DNA from 4 places in the Streptomyces broussonetiae genome. Region 1 is predicted to be linked to each of the others. Evidence: riboswitches for the same ligand, from Rfam matches in the RefSeq annotation. Region 1 holds a riboswitch; each other region holds the start of a gene.
What was found. Region 1 has a riboswitch for cyclic di-AMP ahead of GQF42_RS21820 (M23 family metallopeptidase). Riboswitches for the same ligand answer to the same signal wherever they lie in the genome.

Region 1 (4,568 bases):
GCCGCTGTCCGGGCTGCTGCTCGCGATGAGCATGCACGCCCTGTGGAACGGCTCCTCGACCTTCGGCGAGTTCGGGTTCTTCGCCGTCTACGGCTGCTTCATGGTGCCCGTGTTCGGGCTGCTGACCTGGCTGGCCGTCCTCACACGGCAGCGGGAACTGCGCACCGTGCGCACGGAACTGCCCGCATATGTGCTGGCCGGGTGGCTGGGGCCGGCCGAGCCGTTCGCACTGGGCTCGATGCGGGCGCGGCGCGCGGCCCGGGACTACGCCCGGCACCACGGCGGCACACCGGTGGCGCGGGAGGTGGCGCACTACGAGGCGTACGCCACGGCGCTCGCGCTGCTGCGGCACCGGGGGCGCAGGGGCAAGGCCGGGGCGGACTTCGTCGTACGGGAGCGGGAGCTGCTGGACGAGCTGTGGAAGCGGAGGGCTGCCGCGCGGTCGGCCCTGGAATACGCCGCGCGGGCGGCTGCTCCGGCACCGATGCCGATGCCGATGCAGTGGGCGCCGCAGTTCGGGTATCCGGCGGCGCCCTATGCCGCGTACAACCCCTATCGGTCGTAGACCTGGGGATTGCGCAGGGTTCGTCGCCGCAGGAATCCGCCGTCGTGGCCGAGCACCGTGACAAAGGAAACCGCTACGCGGACGCGTCCGTCAGCTTCGCGATCTCCTCCTGCGTCAGCTTCAGGTCCGCCACCCCGAGCAGCGCAGGCAGCTGTTCGACCGTGCGGGCCGAGGCGATCGGGGCCGTGATCGTCGGCTGGGCCGCGAGCCAGGCCAGGGCGACGGTGGCGTGCGGGACCCGGTGGGCGGCGGCGATCTCGTCCAGGGCCGCGAGGACCTTCTGGCCCCGCTCGGACCCGGCGTACTCCTGGGCCCGGCCGGCGCGGGCGCTGTCGACCGTCGTACCGGGGCGGTACTTGCCGGTCAGGAAACCCGCGGCGAGGGAGAAGTACGGCACCGCGGACAGGCCCTCCTTGGCGACCAGGTCCTGGAGCGGGCCCTCGTAGGTGTCGCGCGAGACCAGGTTGTAGTGCGGCTGGAGGGCGACGTAGCGGGCAAGGCCCTCGCGCTCGGAGAAGTCGAGGGACTCCTTCAGCCGCTCGGGGGTGATGTTGGAGGCGGCGATGTGCCGGACCTTGCCCGCCTTCACCAGTTCGTCGAGGGCGCCGATGATCTCCTCGACCGGGACCTCGGGCTTGTCGAAGTGGGTGTAGTAGAGGTCGATGTAGTCGGTGTCCAGGCGGCGCAGGGAGGCGTCGGCGGCGGCCTTGATGTTGGCCGCGGACAGGCCCTGGAACTGCGGGTGCTGGCTGACCTTGGTGGCGATGACGACGTCGGAGCGGTTGCCGCGGGCCTTGACCCACTTGCCGATGATCGTCTCGGACTCGCCGCCCTGGTTGCCCTCGATCCAGGCGGTGTAGGAGTCGGCGGTGTCGACGAAGTTGCCGCCCGCCGCGGTGTAGGCGTCGAGGACGGCGAAGGAGGTCTCCTCGTCGGCGGTCCAGCCGAAGACGTTGCCGCCGAGGGAGAGGGGGAAGACCTCGAGGTCGGAAGAGCCGAGTGTGCGCAGGGAAGTCATGCCTCATTCCAACGCCGGCGGCGGATGATCTCATTCCGCCGCCGGCGCCGGTTTCCCGCGTTTCACCCGGATGTCACGCTCAGGGGTTGAGGCCCTTGCCGCGCAGCCACGGCGCCGGGTCGACCGCGCTGGCCTGGCCGTTCGGGTGCACCTCGAGGTGCAGGTGCGGGCCGGTGACGTTGCCGGTGGCGCCGATACGGCCGATGACGTCACCGGTGGAGACCTTCTGGCCGACCGAGACGTTGATCGAGGACTGGTGGCAGAACCACAGCTCGGTGCCGTCGTCCAGGGTGAGGACGGTGCGGTAGCCGTAGGCGCCGGCCCAGCCGGCCTGGGTGATCGTGCCACCGTGGATGGCCTTGATGAGGGTGCCGGTGGGGGCGGCGAAGTCGAGGCCCGTGTGGTAGCCGGAGGACCACATGGCGCCGGGCTGACCGAAGGTGCCGGTGATCGTGTACGAGACGACGGGCAGCGTGTACTGCTTGGCCAGCTCGGCCAGACGCTTGGCCTCCTCGGCCTGCTTGGCGTCGGCCTGCGCCTTGTCCTTGGCGGCCGCGGCCTTGGCGGCGGCGTCCTTCTCCGCCTTGGCGGCCGCGTCGGCGGTCTGCCTGTCGGCGGCGGCGATCGCGGCGGCGGTGGCCTTGCTGTCGGCCTTGCTCTGCTGCTGCTCGGCCTGCGCCATGATCCGGTTGCGCAGCGCCTCGCCGGCGCCGCCGCTCTTGCTGCTGTCGGTGCTCACACCGACGTCGCTGAGCCCGGTGCCGGTGGACTTGGGCGCCGTGGAGGACCCGCCGCCGAAGAGGTGGCCGACGGAGTCCAGGTCGGGCAGGGAGATGGAGACCGGCGGCTTGCCGGTGTGGGCGCTGGCCATGCCGCCCGCGCCGACCGCGGCCATGACGCCGACGCCGAGGACGGTGGAGCTGCGGGCGAAGCCGCCGCGCTGCTTGGCGACGCGGTGCCGGCCGCGGACCTGGGTGACGGAGTCCTCGGTGGGGTTCCACTCCTCCCAAGGGCCCTCTTCGGCGCGGTAGGAGCCGTAACCGAAGGTCTCGGGCTCGTCGGACGCCGGTATGAACGGGGCTTCGGGGGCAGGCCGGTTGGACGCCACGCGGGCGTACTCCTTTCCTTCCGTCGCCTACCGGGTTAGCTGACGGGTTCGGAGCAGGAAGGTCTCCTACGCGCGTATACCGGGCGTGACTCCGTGAGTTCACGTCGGTGTCCGCGTGATTCACCCCAAGGTGGTGGTTCCCCGGTTCCCTTGCGGGATTCGGCGCGTGCGCACGGAGCCGTCTCTTGTGACGGCTGGGACGACCGCGCTGCGTTATCGAACGTTAATAGACCTGACAGGCACTTTCCAAGCCGTTCGGCTTGATCGTTAACGCTTTCCGGCCAGGACTTACCGTCCAGGACCACAGCAAACCGGACGAGTTGGCCGACGTTCAGGAGCATCGGCGTTTTTGATGGTGTCTCAGATGTTATGCGGACGGCGGTCGTCCGGTCACCGTCGGTGAAGGTGATCACGGGTGGGGTGCGGCGCGTCAGGGATGCCGGACGGCGAGCAGCGCCATGTCGTCCGTCATCCCGCCGCCGGAGTGCCCCCGCACCTCCTCGGCGAGCCGGGCGACCAGGGCTGCGGGCCCGGAGAAGACGCGCCCGGCGAGCCGTCGTTCGGGGTCGTAGAACCGGCCGTGGGCGTCCCGGGCCTCGGACAGGCCGTCGGTGTGGACCAGCAGGGTCGCCCCACCCGGGAAGCGCTCCTCCAGGGCCTGATCCGGCCACATCCCCAGGTCGCTCATGCCGAGCGGCAGCGCGGGCTCGGGGGCGCTCAGGGTGCGCAGGGTGCCGTCGGAGTGCAGCAGCAGCGGGGGCGGATGACCGCGGTTGACGATCCGTACCAGCCCGTCGCCGTGCGGGAGTTCGGCAAGGACGGCGGTGGTGAAGCCCTCGAAGGCGTCGATGCCCGCACGCCGGGTGCCCTCGCGGGTCAGTGCCCGCTCCAGCCGCAGCGCCACCGCCTCCAGCGTGGCCTCCTGCTCGGCGGCCTCCCGGAACGCGCCGATCACCACGGCGACGGCGGCGACCGCGCCCATGCCCTTGCCGCGCACGTCCCCGACGATCAGCCGGACCCCGTGCGGGCTGTCCTGCACCGCGTACAGATCACCGCCGATGAACGCGTCCTGCCGGGCCGCCTCGTAGCAGGCGGCGATCTCGAAGCCGCCGATCCGCTCGGCGGGCTCCGGCAGCACGGCCCGCTGGGCGGCCTCGGCGATCTCCCGGGCGGAGGCGAGCCGCCGGTCGCCGAGGCGGACCACGCGGTTGATGGCGACGGCCAGCAGGGCGACCGAGACCACGGTGACGACGTCCGTGACGATGCCCACGGCGGGATGCTCGCCGCTGTGGGCGCGCACCGCGTACATCGCGGCGACGGCCGCGCCGCCGGTCAGAAGGGTGGTGCGCAGCGAGGACAGGGGTGCGGCGATCAGCGGGGCGGCGGTGAAGAACGGAACGGCGGTGAACTCGCTCGGGGTGAGCAGGCCGTACAGGACCCCGAGGGCGATCAGCAGGGCGGGCAGGGCGCGGGCCAGGGAGCGCGGGCTCGGACGGCGCGACGGCGGCGCGGGAGCGGTCTCGTCACCGAGGCCCGGATCGGGCACGGGATCCCCGGGCAACCGGCCCCCCGCCCTGGCGCACCGGCTCTCCTCCACCTCTCCAGGACCCACCGCGCGTCTCCCACGTGTCCGACATGCGTCCAGCGTGGCGGCGGCGGGCCCGCCGGGCGACCTCGGTGACCCGAGCGGATGAAGCGACGGCCCCGTCCGGCACCCCCGGAGCAACCGATGTGCAAGCAGTCCTTCGCATGACGTACACTGGTGACACAACGACGCGGGGTGGAGCAGCTCGGTAGCTCGCTGGGCTCATAACCCAGAGGTCGCAGGTTCAAATCCTGTCCCCGCTACTGAAGACTCAGGGCCCGGAATCCACTGG
Region 2 (4,568 bases), 1.0 Mb from region 1:
GGCCGCGCCCGCCAGGGCGAGCGTGGCGGCCGTCCGGGCCGTGGGGCCCCCGATCGAGCGTTGCCGGGGCTTGCGGTGCGCTGCCACCTGGACCGTCACGTCCTTCCGTACGCCTCGACGACCGAGCGGCCCGGGCGGCCGAGCGGTCCGGCCGAGCGGTCTCGTCCGTCCGGCGGCGGCCCGCACAGGGGGAGTGGGCCGCCGCCGGACCTTTCTCGGCGGTGGTGGCCGGACGCCGCCCTGGCCCGGGCGGCGGTGGGGAGTCGGTCACCTGGGGAAGGACGCTAGGCCGGACTGTGACGACCAGGTAACGCGGTGTGCGGAACTGGTTCCGACACACAGGGATGTGACCGTATGTGATCGCATCGCCTCCGCGGAATCGTCTCCTTTACGCAGCGTGGTGACCGAAGCCCGGAAAGGGGGACGGGCGCAAGGCGTGAAGTGCTATGGGCCGCATATATGCAAGATCCACATGCGGGCGGGATCGGCAGCGGACCGGGCCCGGAACGTCTGTCGCCGGGCCCGGTGGCAGGGGGCCCGCGTGCCCTGGCTAGGCTCCGGCCCCATGGACGTACTCATCCATCTCTTCGTCGGCCTGCACATCATCGGCATCGCGGCGCTGCTCGGCGGTTTCCTCACCCAGATGAAGGCGATGGGGCAGGGCGCGGCCCGCTTCGTCCCCGGGATGCTGCACGGCGCGCTGACCATGCTCGTCACCGGTGTGGTCCTCGTCGGCCTCAACCAGACCGACAACCACCACATCAACGCCGTCAAGATCGGTCTGAAGCTGGCGCTGCTGATCGTGATCCTCGGTCTGGTCTACGTGAAGCGCGACGAGGAAAAGGTCGACAAGGCCGCCTTCGGCGTCGTCGGCCTGCTGACCATGACGAACATCTTCATCGCCGTCCTGTGGACCTGACGGGCGGCGCGGGACGAACGCCTCAGCCCGGGCGGACCACGCTGTGGATGATCGATTCTCCGCCGTAGTACACCGACTCCTCGCGGACGTACGCGCCCGGCTTGGGGGCGTGGATCATCATGCCGTTGCCGATGTAGAGGCCGACGTGGCTGATGTCGTCGTAGAAGAAGATCAGGTCGCCCGGCCGCGCGTTCGCCAGTGAGACCGTGGTGCCGACGTTGACCTGGTCGTACGTGGTGCGCGGGAGTGTGACGCCGGCGGCCTTCCAGGCGGCCTGGGTCAGGCCCGAGCAGTCGTAGGACCCCGGCCCGGTGGCGCCCCACACGTACGGCTTGCCGATCTGGGCGCGGGCGAAGGCGATGGCGCTGGCGGCCTTCGCGTCGTACGAGCTGGTGGACCCGGACGACCCCGAAGACCCGGAGGACGTGGAACCGGCCGAACCCGAGGACGACGAACCGGAGGACGACGAACCGGCCGAGCCGCTCTGCTGCTGAGCCTGGGCCTGCTGCTTCGCCAGCTCGGCCGCCTTGCGGGCCGCCTCCTGCTGCTTCTCCCGCTCGATGGCGGCCAGCCGTGCCTTTTCCTGGGCCGTCAGCTGCGACAGCAGCTCGCGCGCGGAGGCGAGCTTCTTCTGGACGGTGGCCTTGGCGGTCTGCAGGTCGCGCTGTGAGTCGGTCAGCGACTGCAGGCTCTGGGCGGCCTCCCGCCGCTTCGTCATGGTGGCGGCCTGCTCGCTGATGTAGCCGTCGACCGCGCTCTTCTCGCGTGAGGTCAGCCGGTTCATCAGCTGGGTCTGGTCGAAGTAGTCCTGCGGGTTGTCCGCCAGCAGGAAGGTGGCCGTGTCGGGAGCGGCGGCGCCGGTGCGGTACTGGGCCGCGGCGAAGGAGCCCAGCTCCTCGCGGGCCTTGTTCAGGCGGTCGGTGCGGCGGGCGACCTCGTTCCGGAGGGCGTCGACGCGTCCTAGCTGCTTGCCGGCCTGTTCCTTGGCCGAGTCGTACTTCTCGGTGGCCGACTCCGCCTGGCGGTAGAGGTCGTCGACCTTCTTCTCCACCTCCTCCAGGCTCGGCCGGGCGTGGTCCGCGCCGGGAGCGGCCTCGGCGGTCTGGGACAGCATGGCCAGGGAGGTGAGAGCGGCGGTGGCGAGGGCGGGGGTGCGCAGACCCGCTCCGGCGGTCCCGCCGGGGCGCTGCTTGCGGTGCGACGCCAAGAGAGGCGACTCCTTCCAATGGGCCGCCTACCGGGTTAGCTGTCGGGTTCGGGCGCGGTTCGGAAGGGTTGCCCTACGGCGTCGTCCCGGACGGGAGTCGGCCGATTCACCCCGGGACTCGGTGGGTCCCCGGCTCCAGGCGCCCCAGGGGCGCGCCGGACTCGGCGGGGGCCGCGCACGCGGCCCGATGGCAACCTAGCCAACTCGTGTGACTAGTGTGAAGGTTGGTGCGTGATATGTCCGATACATTTTCGTGATCCGAGGCCGGCATCACGTCGCTGTCATCGGGTGATTCCGTTGTGTGAGGGGTGTTCGCCGCCCCGCCGACGGGGTCTTCTTCCCCGGACGGCGATCGGTTGTCGGTGCGGCGCCCTAGACTCGGAGAGCGATGAGCAGCCTCTTTGACGACAGCTTCCTGGCGGACCTCCAGCCCCCTCGCGGGCGCGAGGAGGAGCCCCCGCCGCCGCCCGAGGACGATCATGCTCCGGAGCCGCTTCCGGACGATCTGTTCGGCGGGAAGTTCGACACGCCACCGGACAGGGACGCCTACTACCGCGACGGCGCCCCGCGCCCCGCGCTCGACGCGGCGGCGCTGCTGGACGGGCTGAACGACAACCAGCGCGCCGCGGTCGCGCACGCCGGCTCCCCGCTGCTCATCGTCGCCGGAGCCGGCTCCGGCAAGACCCGGGTGCTGACCCACCGCATCGCCCACCTGCTCGCCGAGCGGGGCGTCCACCCGGGCCAGATCCTCGCGATCACCTTCACCAACAAGGCCGCGGGCGAGATGAAGGAGCGCGTCGAGCAGCTCGTCGGCCCGCGCGCGAACGCGATGTGGGTGATGACCTTCCACAGCGCGTGCGTACGCATCCTGCGCCGTGAGTCGAAGAAGCTCGGTTACACCTCGTCGTTCTCGATCTACGACGCCGCCGACAGCAAGCGCCTGATGGCCCTGGTCTGCCGGGACCTGGACCTCGACCCCAAGCGTTTCCCGCCCAAGTCCTTCAGCGCGAAGATCAGCAACCTGAAGAACGAGCTGATCGACGAGGAGGACTTCGCCGCCCAGGCGAGTGACGGCTTCGAGAAGACCCTCGCCCAGGCCTACGCGCTCTACCAGTCGCGGCTGCGCGAGGCCAACGCGCTCGACTTCGACGACCTGATCATGACGACGGTCAACCTGCTGCGCGCCTTCCCGGACGTCGCCGAGCACTACCGCCGCCGCTTCCGGCACGTCCTGGTCGACGAGTACCAGGACACCAACCACGCCCAGTACGCGCTCGTACGCGAACTCGTCGGCACCGGCGCGCACGAGGGGGACACGCCTGCGGGCGAGAGCGACCTCCCGCCCGCCGAGCTGTGCGTCGTCGGTGACGCGGACCAGTCGATCTACGCCTTCCGGGGCGCGACGATCCGCAACATCCTCCAGTTCGAGGAGGACTACCCGAACGCGACGACGATCCTGCTGGAGCAGAACTACCGCTCCACGCAGACGATTCTGAGCGCCGCCAACGCGGTCATCGAGCGCAACGAGTCCCGCCGCCCGAAGAACCTGTGGACCAATGCCGGCCAGGGCGCGCGGATCACCGGCTATGTCGCCGACACCGAGCACGACGAGGCGCAGTTCGTCGCCGACGAGATAGACCGCCTGGTCGACGCGGGCGACGCCAAGGCGGGCGACGTCGCCGTCTTCTACCGCACCAACGCCCAGTCCCGTGTCTTCGAAGAGGTCTTCATCCGCGTCGGCCTGCCGTACAAGGTCGTCGGCGGTGTCCGCTTCTACGAGCGCAAGGAGGTCCGGGACGTCCTCGCCTACCTGCGCGTCCTCGCCAACCCCGAGGACTCGGTGCCGCTGCGGCGCATCCTCAACGTCCCCAAGCGGGGCATCGGCGAGCGCGCGGAGGCGATGATCGACGCGCTCTCCCAGCGCGAGAAGATCAGCTTCCCGCAGGCGCTCAAGCGCGTGGACGAGGCGTACGGCATGGCCGCGCGCTCCACCAACGCGGTCAAGCGGTTCAACACGCTGATGGAGGACCTGCGCACGATCGTGGAGTCCGGCGCCGGACCGGCGACCGTCCTGGAGGCGGTCCTCGAACGCACCGGCTACCTGGCCGAGTTGCAGTCCTCCACCGACCCCCAGGACGAGACCCGCATCGAGAACCTGCAGGAACTCGCAGCCGTGGCCCTGGAGTTCGAGCAGGAGCGCGCGGAGGGCGAGCAGGGCACGCTCGCGGACTTCCTGGAGCAGGTGGCGCTGGTCGCCGACTCCGACCAGATCCCCGACGAGGACGACGAAGGCTCCGGCGTCATCACCCTGATGACCCTGCACACCGCCAAGGGCCTGGAGTTCCCGGTCGTCTTCCTGACCGGCATGGAGGACGGCGTCTTCCCGCACATGCGCGCCCTCGGCCAGACCAAGGAGCTGGAGGAGGAGCGGCGCCTGGCGTA
Region 3 (4,568 bases), 2.2 Mb from region 1:
CCGGCCCTGCCGGTCCGCCGAGCTCTGCATGGGCCCCAGAGTACGGCTCGCGTCCGACAATGGCGCGAGGCAGTCTGTGGGGGGACGGAAGCCGGATCGAGGCCGCGGTCCGGCGTCACACGGGAGGGGGCGAAGGTCCGCTCCCGGGCATGCTTCGCGATATGGGAAACTGGTCTAGACAACCCTGAACACCGAAGGGCAGCAACACATGGCTGAGCGCCGCGTCAACGTCGGCTGGGCCGAGGGCCTCCACGCCCGCCCCGCTTCCATCTTCGTCCGAGCCGCCACGGCCGCAGGCGTCCCGGTGACGATCGCCAAGGCCGACGGCAACCCCGTCAACGCGGCCTCCATGCTGGCCGTCCTGGGCCTGGGCGCCCAGGGGGGCGAGGAGATCGTCCTCGCCTCCGAGGCCGAGGGCGCGGACGCCGCCCTGGACCGGCTGGCCAAGCTGGTCGCCGAGGGCCTCGAGGAGCTGCCCGAGACCGTCTGAGCGCCACGCACAGAACGGCGAAGCCGCGTCGCCCTTTTCGGGGCGGCGCGGCTTCGCCGTTTGCGCGGTCTTTTACGAATGCGCGGGCACACCGAAATTCGGGCAGTGGAAATACACCGCCACCGAATTACTCTTCTTTGTATACGGCGTCCGTGTTAATGCCGCAGGCTCGACATGTTTACGGCGTGTTGCGAAGTCCTCACACGCTCGCCGGAACCGGGAAAGCGAAGCCGGTGCGCGGCCGTGGCGCGCTCGCCGTGCAGTGCGGTGAGCGCCCGCGCGCGCTCACCGTCGCCGCGCGCCACCGCGTCCACGATCGCGGCGTGCTCCGCCCACGACTCGGCCGGACTCGGCGTCGCCTCGACCGTGTACATCCAGGCGATCTTGTGGCGCAGCTGAGTCAGCATCGAAGTCAGCGAGGGGCTGCCACAGGCCTGGACGAGCGTCTCGTGGAACCAGCCGCCCAGGGCGCGCAGATCCTCGCTGCCGCCCCGCCTGGCCCGTTCCTGACCCAGTCTGACCAGGCCCCGCAGCACCTTCAGATGCGCCTCCGTGCGCCGCTGTGCGGCCCGGGCGGCCCCGAGCGGCTCCAGCAGCAGCCGCATCTCCAGCAGGTCGGCCGCCTCGTGCTCGGTCGGCTCGGCCACGCACGCGCCCGCGTGCCGGCGCGTGACCACGAAGCCCTCCGCCTCCAGGGTGCGCAGCGCCTCGCGGACGGGGACGCGCGAGACGCCGTAGCGGCGGGCCAGGACTTCTTCGGTCAGGCGGCCGCCGCGCTCGTGGACACCGGCGACGATGTCGTCCCGGATCGCCGTGCATACCGAGTGCGCCGGAATGCGCATGACACCTCCGCATTAATCCCCGTGAGACGTCGACGATGGACGCGTGTTCCGTGACTCTATTGCAATGAGCCGGAATTTCCGACGGCGGGCCGGAATCCATGGATATTTTTTGGCCAGCGACCGACGCGGACATCCGCCGGGCACCGTGAAAAATGTCGAAAGCCCCGGCTCGGTGAGCCGGGGCCTTGGATGCCGTTCGCCGTATGCGTCAGACGTTCACGCCGTGCTTGCGGAGATAGGCGACGGGGTCGACGTCCGAGCCGTAGTCGGGGGTCGTCCGGGCCTCGAAGTGCAGGTGCGGTCCGGTGACATTGCCGGTCGCGCCGGACAGGCCGATCTGCCGGCCAGGGGTGACCTGCTGGCCCACCGTGACACCGATGGACGACAGGTGGCCGTACTGGGTGTACATGCCGTCGGCCATCCGGATCACGATCTGGTTTCCGTACGCACCGCCCCAGCCCGTGGAGACGACGGTGCCGGAGCCGACCGCCAGGACGGCGGTGCCGCTGGCCGCGTGGAAGTCGATACCGGTGTGGGAGCCGGAGGACCACAGCGAGCTGCTGGCCTTGTAGCCCGTGGAGACGTACGAGTTCGAGATCGGCGCGACGAAGCGGTTCAGGCGCTCGCGCTCGGCCTCGCGGGCGGCGCGCTCCTTGGCCTCGCGCACCTCCTTGGCGCGCTTGGCCGCGACCTGCTCGGCCACCTTCTGCTCCGCGGCCTGCTTCTGGGCTGCGGCCTGTTCATCGATGTGCTCGGCGATGTCGTCACCCACGGTGATCACCGGGGTGAGGCCGGTCTGCTCGGCGGAGTTCTCGGCGGCGAACGCCGGGGCGGCCGCGAGGGTGCCGATGACGCCGGTGGTGGTCAGGGCCGCGATGCCGGCCGCCTGAGCGGTGGTGCGCTTGACCCGGCCGGGCTTGCGGTGCTTCCCGGTGGCGCACATGAACGCCATGAGGTGGCTGGTCCTTTCCTTCCCTCTCGCCTACCGGGTTAGCTGACGGGTTCGGAGCAGGAAGGTCTCCTACGGACCCCCTCGCTCGCGCGCGGGCGGTCCGATTCACCCCAGGGACTGCGGTTGGGTCCCCGGCTCCCCTGACTCGCGCCGTACGGGGACTCGGCGATGACTGCCCGGTGCCGCGGGTGCGGCGTATTGCCTGACGGACAGCCCGGACGACGCTAGGCGGGCCCGCCGTCAATCCCCAAACCGATCCGGAATTTTGTAGCGCATCCCACAGAGCAGACGGGCAACCTCCGCCTCAAATCGGGCATCTGGGGAAGGGAGTGGAACAGCAAAGGGCCCTGACGACCCGTAGGCCGTCAGGGCCCCACGCGCGTGCGTGGCGCGTGTGCGCCTCGTTCTCCCGCGCGTGCGTGCCGCTTGCGCGCGTTGTGCCTCTACGCGTTTCGCCCGTACGCGTTCCGCACACGCCTTGTGCGCGTTACCGCATCACTCCGCGGCGACGACGGTGACCTCGCCGATACCGAGCGCCTCCACGGGCGCCTTGATCTGGGCGGCGTCACCGACGAGGACGGTCACCAGGCGGTTCACCGGGAAGGCGTTCACGACGGCCGCCGTGGCCTCCACCGTGCCCGTCGCGGCCAGCTGCTGGTACAGCGTCGCCTGGAAGTCGTCGGGCAGGTGCTGCTCGACCTGGTCGGCCAGCGTGCTCGCGACGGCCGCCGCCGTCTCGTACTTGAGCGGTGCCACCCCGACGAGGTTCTGCACGGCCACGTCCCGCTCGGCGTCGGTCAGGCCCTCGGCCGCGAGGGTGCGCAGCACCTTCCACAGGTCCTGAAGCGCGGGACCGGTGTTCGGCGTGTCCACCGAGCCGCTGATGGCGAGCATCGAGGCACCCGAGCCGTCCGGGGCGGACCGCAGGACCTGCCCGAAGGAACGCACCCCGTAGGTGTAGCCCTTCTCCTCGCGCAGGACGCGGTCCAGGCGGGAGGTGAGGGTGCCGCCGAGGCAGTAGGTGCCGAGCACCTGGGCGGGCCACACGCGGTCGTGCCGGTCGGGGCCGACGCGGCCGATGAGCAGCTGCGTCTGGACGGCACCGGGCCGGTCCACGATGACCACGCGGCCGGTGTCGTCGGCGCTCACCGGCGGCACGGGCCGGGGCTCGCCCGGGGTACCGCTCCAGGCGCCCAGGGTGTCGCCGAGCAGGGCGTCCAGGTCGATGCCCGTGAGGTCGCCGACCACGACCGCGGTGCCCGTGGCGGGGCGGACGTAGCGGTCGTAGAAGGCGCGTACGGCAGCCGCGTCGATCTTCTCGACCGTCTCCTCGGTGCCCTGGCGCGGGCGCGACATGCGCGAGGTCGACGGGAACAGCTCCTTGGAGAGTTCCTTGGCGGCCCGGCGGGAGGGGTTGGCCAGCTCGTGCGGGATCTCGTCCAGGCGGTTGCGGACCAGCCGCTCGACCTCGCTCTCGGCGAACGCGGGCGCGCGCAGGGCATCGGCGAGCAGGCCGAGGCCCTTGGCCAGGCGGGAGGCGGGAACCTCCAGGCTGAGGCGGACGCCGGGGTGGTCGGCATGCGCGTCCAGCGTGGCGCCCGCGCGCTCCAGCTCGGCGGCGAACTCCTCGGCGGAGTGCTTGTCGGTGCCCTCGGAGAAGGCCCGCGCCATGATCGTGGCAACGCCGTCCAGGCCGGCCGGCTCGGCGTCCAGGGGGGCGTCCAGCAGCACCTCTACGGCGACGACCTGCTGGCCGGGACGATGGCAGCGCAGCACGGTCAGGCCGTTGTCGAGCCCGGTGCGCTCCGGGGCCGGGAACGCCCACGGCCTGGCCTCGCCGGGCTGCGGCTGGGGGTGGAAGTCCATGGTGGCGAGCTGGGTCACTTGGCCGTCTCCTCGTTCTCGTTACCGGCCTCTACGGTCGCTTCCTGCTCCGGGTCCTCGGGCACGTCGGCGTCCGGGGCCTCCTGCGGAGACTTGGGTTCGTAGACCAGCACCGCGCGGTTGTCGGGCCGCAGACGGGCCTTGGCGACCTCCTGGACCTCCTTCGCGGTCACCTCCAGGACGCGCTTCACGGCGGTGAGGGCGAGCTGCGGGTCGCCGAACAGGACGGCGAACCGGCACAGTTCGTCGGCACGGCCGGAGACCGTGCCGAGCCGGTCCAGCCACTCGCGCTCCAACTGGGCCTGGGCGCGCTCCATTTCCTCCGGCGTGGGGCCCTCCTCGGCGAACCGGGCCAGCTCCTCGTCGATGGCGGCCTCGATCACCGGCACCTCGACGTCGC
Region 4 (4,568 bases), 560 kb from region 1:
GAGGATGAGGTCGAGGGCCTCACGGTTGGAGCCGAGGTTCGGGGCGAAGCCACCCTCGTCGCCGAGACCGGTGGACAGGCCCTTGTTCTTCAGGACCTTCTTCAGCGTGTGGTAGACCTCGGTGCCCCAGCGCAGGGCCTCGGAGAAGGACTCCGCGCCGATCGGGGCGATCATGAACTCCTGGATGTCCACGTTGGAGTCCGCGTGCGAGCCGCCGTTGAGGATGTTCATCATCGGCACCGGCAGCAGGTGCGCGTTCGGGCCGCCCAGGTAGCGGAACAGCGGCAGGTCGCTGGCCTCGGAGGCGGCGTGGGCGACGGCGAGGGAGACGCCGAGGATGGCGTTGGCGCCGAGGGAGCCCTTGTTGTCGGTGGCGTCCAGGTCGAACATGGCCTGGTCGATCAGGCGCTGCTCGGTGGCGTCGTAGCCGACCAGCTCCGGGCCGATCTGCTCGATGACGGCGAGGACGGCCTTCTCGACACCCTTGCCCTGGTAGCGGTTCGGGTCACCGTCGCGCAGCTCGATGGCCTCGAAGGCACCGGTCGAGGCGCCGGACGGAACGGCGGCACGACCCGTGCTGCCGTCGTCGAGGCCGACCTCGACCTCGACCGTGGGGTTGCCTCGGGAGTCCAGGATTTCCCGGGCTACGACGACGTCGATGGACGGCACGAGCATCTCCTTCTTGGATGTGACGCTGAAAGTGCGGGGCGGGCGCCTTACGGCTGCGCCTTGCGACTAGAGCCTAACCGTCCCCGGGGCCGCGGCCGTCGACCGACCGCCCCGTGGACAGGGAAGGACATGCAGACGGTACCCATTGTTCATGAGCGGAACAAAGAGGGGTGGGGGTGAAGAGCGGGGAAACGGGTGGAGTACGCGCGGCGGCGTACGCGGGCGCGTATGCGGCGGACGAGGGCGCGCATATCGCGTATATGACGGGCGCGTATATAGGGACGCGCACATGAGAGCCGGGGCGCACGCGGAGAGAGGGGCCGCCGGCGCGCGCCGGACGCCGGACGGCAGACGGGGAGACGGCAGACGGCAGACGGCAGACGGGGAGACGGCAGACGGGGAGACAAAAGCCCCGCCCCGGCGCGTACGGGGGAACACGCGCCGGGGCGGGGAGCCCGTGGGGACGGGGGTGGCCCTCACGGGGCCTTCAGCGTGGGGGGAGGGGATGTGAGGGCGCTGTGGGCAGGCTCGCAGCCGGGTGTCACTTCAGGTGCAGCTGCTGGCCCGGGTAGATGAGGTTCGCGTCCTCGACGATGTCCTTGTTCAGCTCGAAGAGCTTCTTCCAGCCGCCCTGGACGTGGTGCTTCTCGGCGATGGCGCTGAGGGTGTCACCCTTGACGACCTTGTACTCGCCGTCGCCCTTCTTGACCTTCTTGCCGGTCGGGGTGGTGACGGTCTTGCTCGCCTTCGGGGCCGTGCGCTCGGTGGAGCGGGTGGCGGCCTGCTGATCGGCGGAGCGGGTGGCGGTGCTGCTCGACGAGCTGCTGGAGGAGGAGCTGCTGCCGGCGGAGCTGGAGCCGGTGCTCGGGGCGGAGCCGTTGTACGCGGCGGAGGACAGGCCCGAGCCGCAGACCGGCCAGGCGCCCTTGCCCTGCGAGGCGAGGACCTTCTCGGCGACGGTGATCTGCTGCGCCTTGGTGGCCTGGTTGGCGGTCGAGGCGTAGGCGGTGCCGCCGTACGCGGCCCAGGTGGAGGCGGAGAACTGGAGACCGCCGTAGAAGCCGTTGCCGGTGTTGATGGACCAGTTGCCACCCGACTCGCACTGGGCGACCGCGTCCCACTCGGAGGCGGTGGCGGCGGAGGCGTTGCCGGCCGCCATCAGCGGGGCGGCGACGGCCGCACCGGTGACGCCGGCGAGCGCGATGACGCGAGTGGCCTTGGACGGACGACGGTGCTTGCCCTTGCCGGAAAACAGCATGAATCGATCCCCTCACCGACGCCTGCGAGGTGAGCTGTCGGGTTCGGGCCGGTTGAGTTGCCCGGCCGCGGGCCCGCTGTTCGCGAGCCGCGGCTTCACCCCCAGCCGGTTCCGGTGTCAACCACCGGTTCCGGCACCTACCTTGGGTCCCCCGCTCCTGCCTACGGCGCTTGACGCGACGACTGTTCCCGGGCAACCGCTGGCAGGATTCGGCGTTGCGACTGCCGGGGCTCGTGGTGACGAGCGGTCCTGACCGTAGACATGCGTTCGGCGGAATTTCAAAGACGATCAGGGCTTCTGAGACTCATCCCACACTTTCGCCAAACCGGACATCAGTCGCGAAATAGGGTGTCAACTCCCGCTACTCGGCGCCCTTTTCGCCCCCGACTTTCAGGGTCTGACCGGCGGTGATGTGGTTCGGGTCGGCGCCGATGGCCTTCTTGTTGCCGGTATAGAGCGCACGCCATCCGCCGTCGACACCGAGGTCGTCGGCGATGGAGGTGAGGGTGTCGCCCTCGCGCACGATGTACGCGCCCGGCCCACGGCCCGCATGGCGACCCGAGGACGCGGCGTCCTGACCGTTTGCCACGCTTTCGTCCGCGCTGCCACCACGGTGACGCCCGCCACTACTGAGGGCCCCGGTGTCGACGAGACTCCACGAACCGGCGGCCTGCTGGGGATTGTCCGACTCGTCCGTTCCCGGGGTCGCCGTGGGAGAGGTGTCGCTCCCCTGAGGGTTTCCCGAGCCGGAGGAATCGGATGAGCCCGGCTTATCGGTCTTGTCCGACTTGGGGGTGCCGCTCGGGACGGAACCGCGCCCGGCGCCCGGCGTCTTGTCCGTGCTCGGGCCAGGGGACGGCGTGACACCGGCGTCCGCGGAGGAGTCCGAGCCGGAGGAGGACGCGGAGCCGGAGGAGGACTCGGAACCGGACCCGTGCCCGGACCCGGCACCGGAGGAATCCGACAGACCGGACGAGTCCGATTCGTCGGTCGATCCGGAGTCGCTGCCCGACCCCTTGCCGCTGCCGGAGTTCCCGACACCCGTGTCGACGTCGACCGAAGCGGAGTTGGAGGTCAGCCCGGCGGTCAGCGCGCACATGGTCCACGGCTTGGTGCCCTGGCCGGCCAGGATCTTCTCGGCGACGGCGATCTGCTGGGAGCGGCTGGCCTGGTCGGCGGTGTCCGCGTACTGCGTGCCGCCGTACTTGTCCCAGTCGTCCTGCGATATCTGCAGGCCTCCGTAGTACCCGTTGCCGGTGTCCGCGCTCCACGAGCCGCCGCTCTCGCACTCGGCGACCTTGTCCCACGTGGTGCCGTCGGCCGCGTTGGCGCTCGCGGCGCCGAGCAGCGGGATGGCGATGGCGGAGCCGGTGACTCCGGCCGCGACGAGGAGGGCCGGAGCCTGACGGGGGCGACGGTGACGACCGTTCCCGGTGAGCATGCGGAAGCCTTTCGTGCGACAGCAGGACCGGCGCGGCGGCTGGTGCCTGTCGCCACGCTGATGGGTGAACGTAGCGGCTGACGATCACTTGTCACAAGTTAATGCCGCGCAGATCACGTGAAGATCACAGGGTTGAGGCACTGTCGTCCTCCCCTGGACGAGGTGTGCCGACGGGGTGTTCAGGCTGTGGGCGTGAACTCCACCGGCAGGGTGCGCAGGCCCCGCATGATGAGCCCGCCGCGCCAGCGCAGCTCGGCCGGATCGGCGGCGAGCCGCAGGTCGGGCAGGCGGGTGAGCAGGGTGGCGAGCGCGCTCTGACCCTCCAGGCGGGCGAGCGGCGCGCCCAGGCAGTAGTGGATGCCGTGGCCGTAGCCGAGGTGCTGGTTGTCACGGCGGGCGAGGTCCAGCACGTCCGGGTCGGCGAACCGCTCCGGGTCCCGGTCGGCCGCGGCGAGCACGACGAGCACCGGATCGCCGGGCGCGATGTCCTGCCCGCCGACGGCGAGCGGCTCGGTGGCGAACCGCCAGGTGGCCAGTTCCACCGGGCCGTCGTAGCGCAGCAGCTCCTCGACTCCGGTCTCCAGCAGGGCCCGCTCCCCTCTTACCAGGGAGTCCTGCAGCCGCCGACGCTGCTCGGGGTGGGTGAGCAGGGCGTAGGTGCCGTTGCCGATCAGGTTCACGGTGGTCTCGAAACCGGCGAAGAGGAGGATGAAGGCCATCGCGGCCGCCTCGTTCTCGGTGAGGTGCTCGCCGTGGTCCGAGGCGCGGATGAGGCCGGAGATCAGGTCCTCGCCGGGTGCGGGCTCGGCGGGCAGCGCCTGCCGCTTCTTGTGGATCAGCTCGGCGAGGTAGCCGCGCATCTTCTTGACCGACCGGGCGACGCCGCCGCGGGGCCCTCCCCCGTGCCGGATCATCATGCCCGCCCAGTCCCGGAAGTCGTCCTGGTCCTCGCGCGGGACGCCGAGCAGGTCGCAGATGGCGTAGATGGGCAGCGGGAAGGCGAACTCGTGGATGAGGTCGGCCGAACCCTGCTGCGCGAACCGGTCGATGAGGTGGTCGGTCAGCTCCTGCACCCGAGGGGCGAACTCGGCGACTCGCCGGGGTGTGAACGCCTTGCTGACCAGCCGGCGCAGCCGGGTGTGGTCCGGCGGGTCGATGTTCAGCAGATGCGTCATCAGCTCGGCCTTGCGCTCGCCGGGG

Region 2: linked by a shared signal. The riboswitch ahead of GQF42_RS26565 (C40 family peptidase) and the one ahead of GQF42_RS21820 (M23 family metallopeptidase) in region 1 are both predicted to bind cyclic di-AMP.
Region 3: linked by a shared signal. The riboswitch ahead of GQF42_RS31935 (M23 family metallopeptidase) and the one ahead of GQF42_RS21820 (M23 family metallopeptidase) in region 1 are both predicted to bind cyclic di-AMP.
Region 4: linked by a shared signal. The riboswitch ahead of GQF42_RS19195 (LysM peptidoglycan-binding domain-containing protein) and the one ahead of GQF42_RS21820 (M23 family metallopeptidase) in region 1 are both predicted to bind cyclic di-AMP.

Annotation. Positions count from the first base shown of each region.
Region 1 is NZ_CP047020.1:4,717,053-4,721,620, forward strand. It holds gene GQF42_RS21810 (PrsW family intramembrane metalloprotease) at 1-565, shown strand, start outside; gene GQF42_RS21815 (aldo/keto reductase) at 639-1,583, opposite strand; gene GQF42_RS21820 (M23 family metallopeptidase) at 1,663-2,691, opposite strand; cyclic di-AMP (ydaO/yuaA leader) riboswitch at 2,701-2,866, opposite strand; gene GQF42_RS21825 (PP2C family protein-serine/threonine phosphatase) at 3,122-4,303, opposite strand; tRNA gene GQF42_RS21830 (tRNA-Met) at 4,466-4,539, shown strand.
Region 2 is NZ_CP047020.1:5,716,501-5,721,068, forward strand. It holds gene GQF42_RS26555 (C40 family peptidase) at 1-87, opposite strand, end outside; gene GQF42_RS26560 (hypothetical protein) at 566-919, shown strand; gene GQF42_RS26565 (C40 family peptidase) at 942-2,126, opposite strand; cyclic di-AMP (ydaO/yuaA leader) riboswitch at 2,134-2,278, opposite strand; gene pcrA (DNA helicase PcrA) at 2,515-4,568, shown strand, end outside.
Region 3 is NZ_CP047020.1:6,929,062-6,933,629, reverse strand. It holds gene GQF42_RS31955 (bifunctional acetate--CoA ligase family protein/GNAT family N-acetyltransferase) at 1-30, opposite strand, end outside; gene GQF42_RS31945 (HPr family phosphocarrier protein) at 209-490, shown strand; gene GQF42_RS31940 (GntR family transcriptional regulator) at 646-1,332, opposite strand; gene GQF42_RS31935 (M23 family metallopeptidase) at 1,541-2,284, opposite strand; cyclic di-AMP (ydaO/yuaA leader) riboswitch at 2,297-2,462, opposite strand; gene GQF42_RS31930 (M16 family metallopeptidase) at 2,780-4,168, opposite strand; gene GQF42_RS31925 (M16 family metallopeptidase) at 4,165-4,568, opposite strand, start outside.
Region 4 is NZ_CP047020.1:4,161,208-4,165,775, forward strand. It holds gene eno (phosphopyruvate hydratase) at 1-675, opposite strand, end outside; gene GQF42_RS19195 (LysM peptidoglycan-binding domain-containing protein) at 1,211-1,927, opposite strand; cyclic di-AMP (ydaO/yuaA leader) riboswitch at 1,932-2,106, opposite strand; gene GQF42_RS19200 (LysM peptidoglycan-binding domain-containing protein) at 2,289-3,368, opposite strand; gene GQF42_RS19205 (cytochrome P450 family protein) at 3,548-4,568, opposite strand, start outside.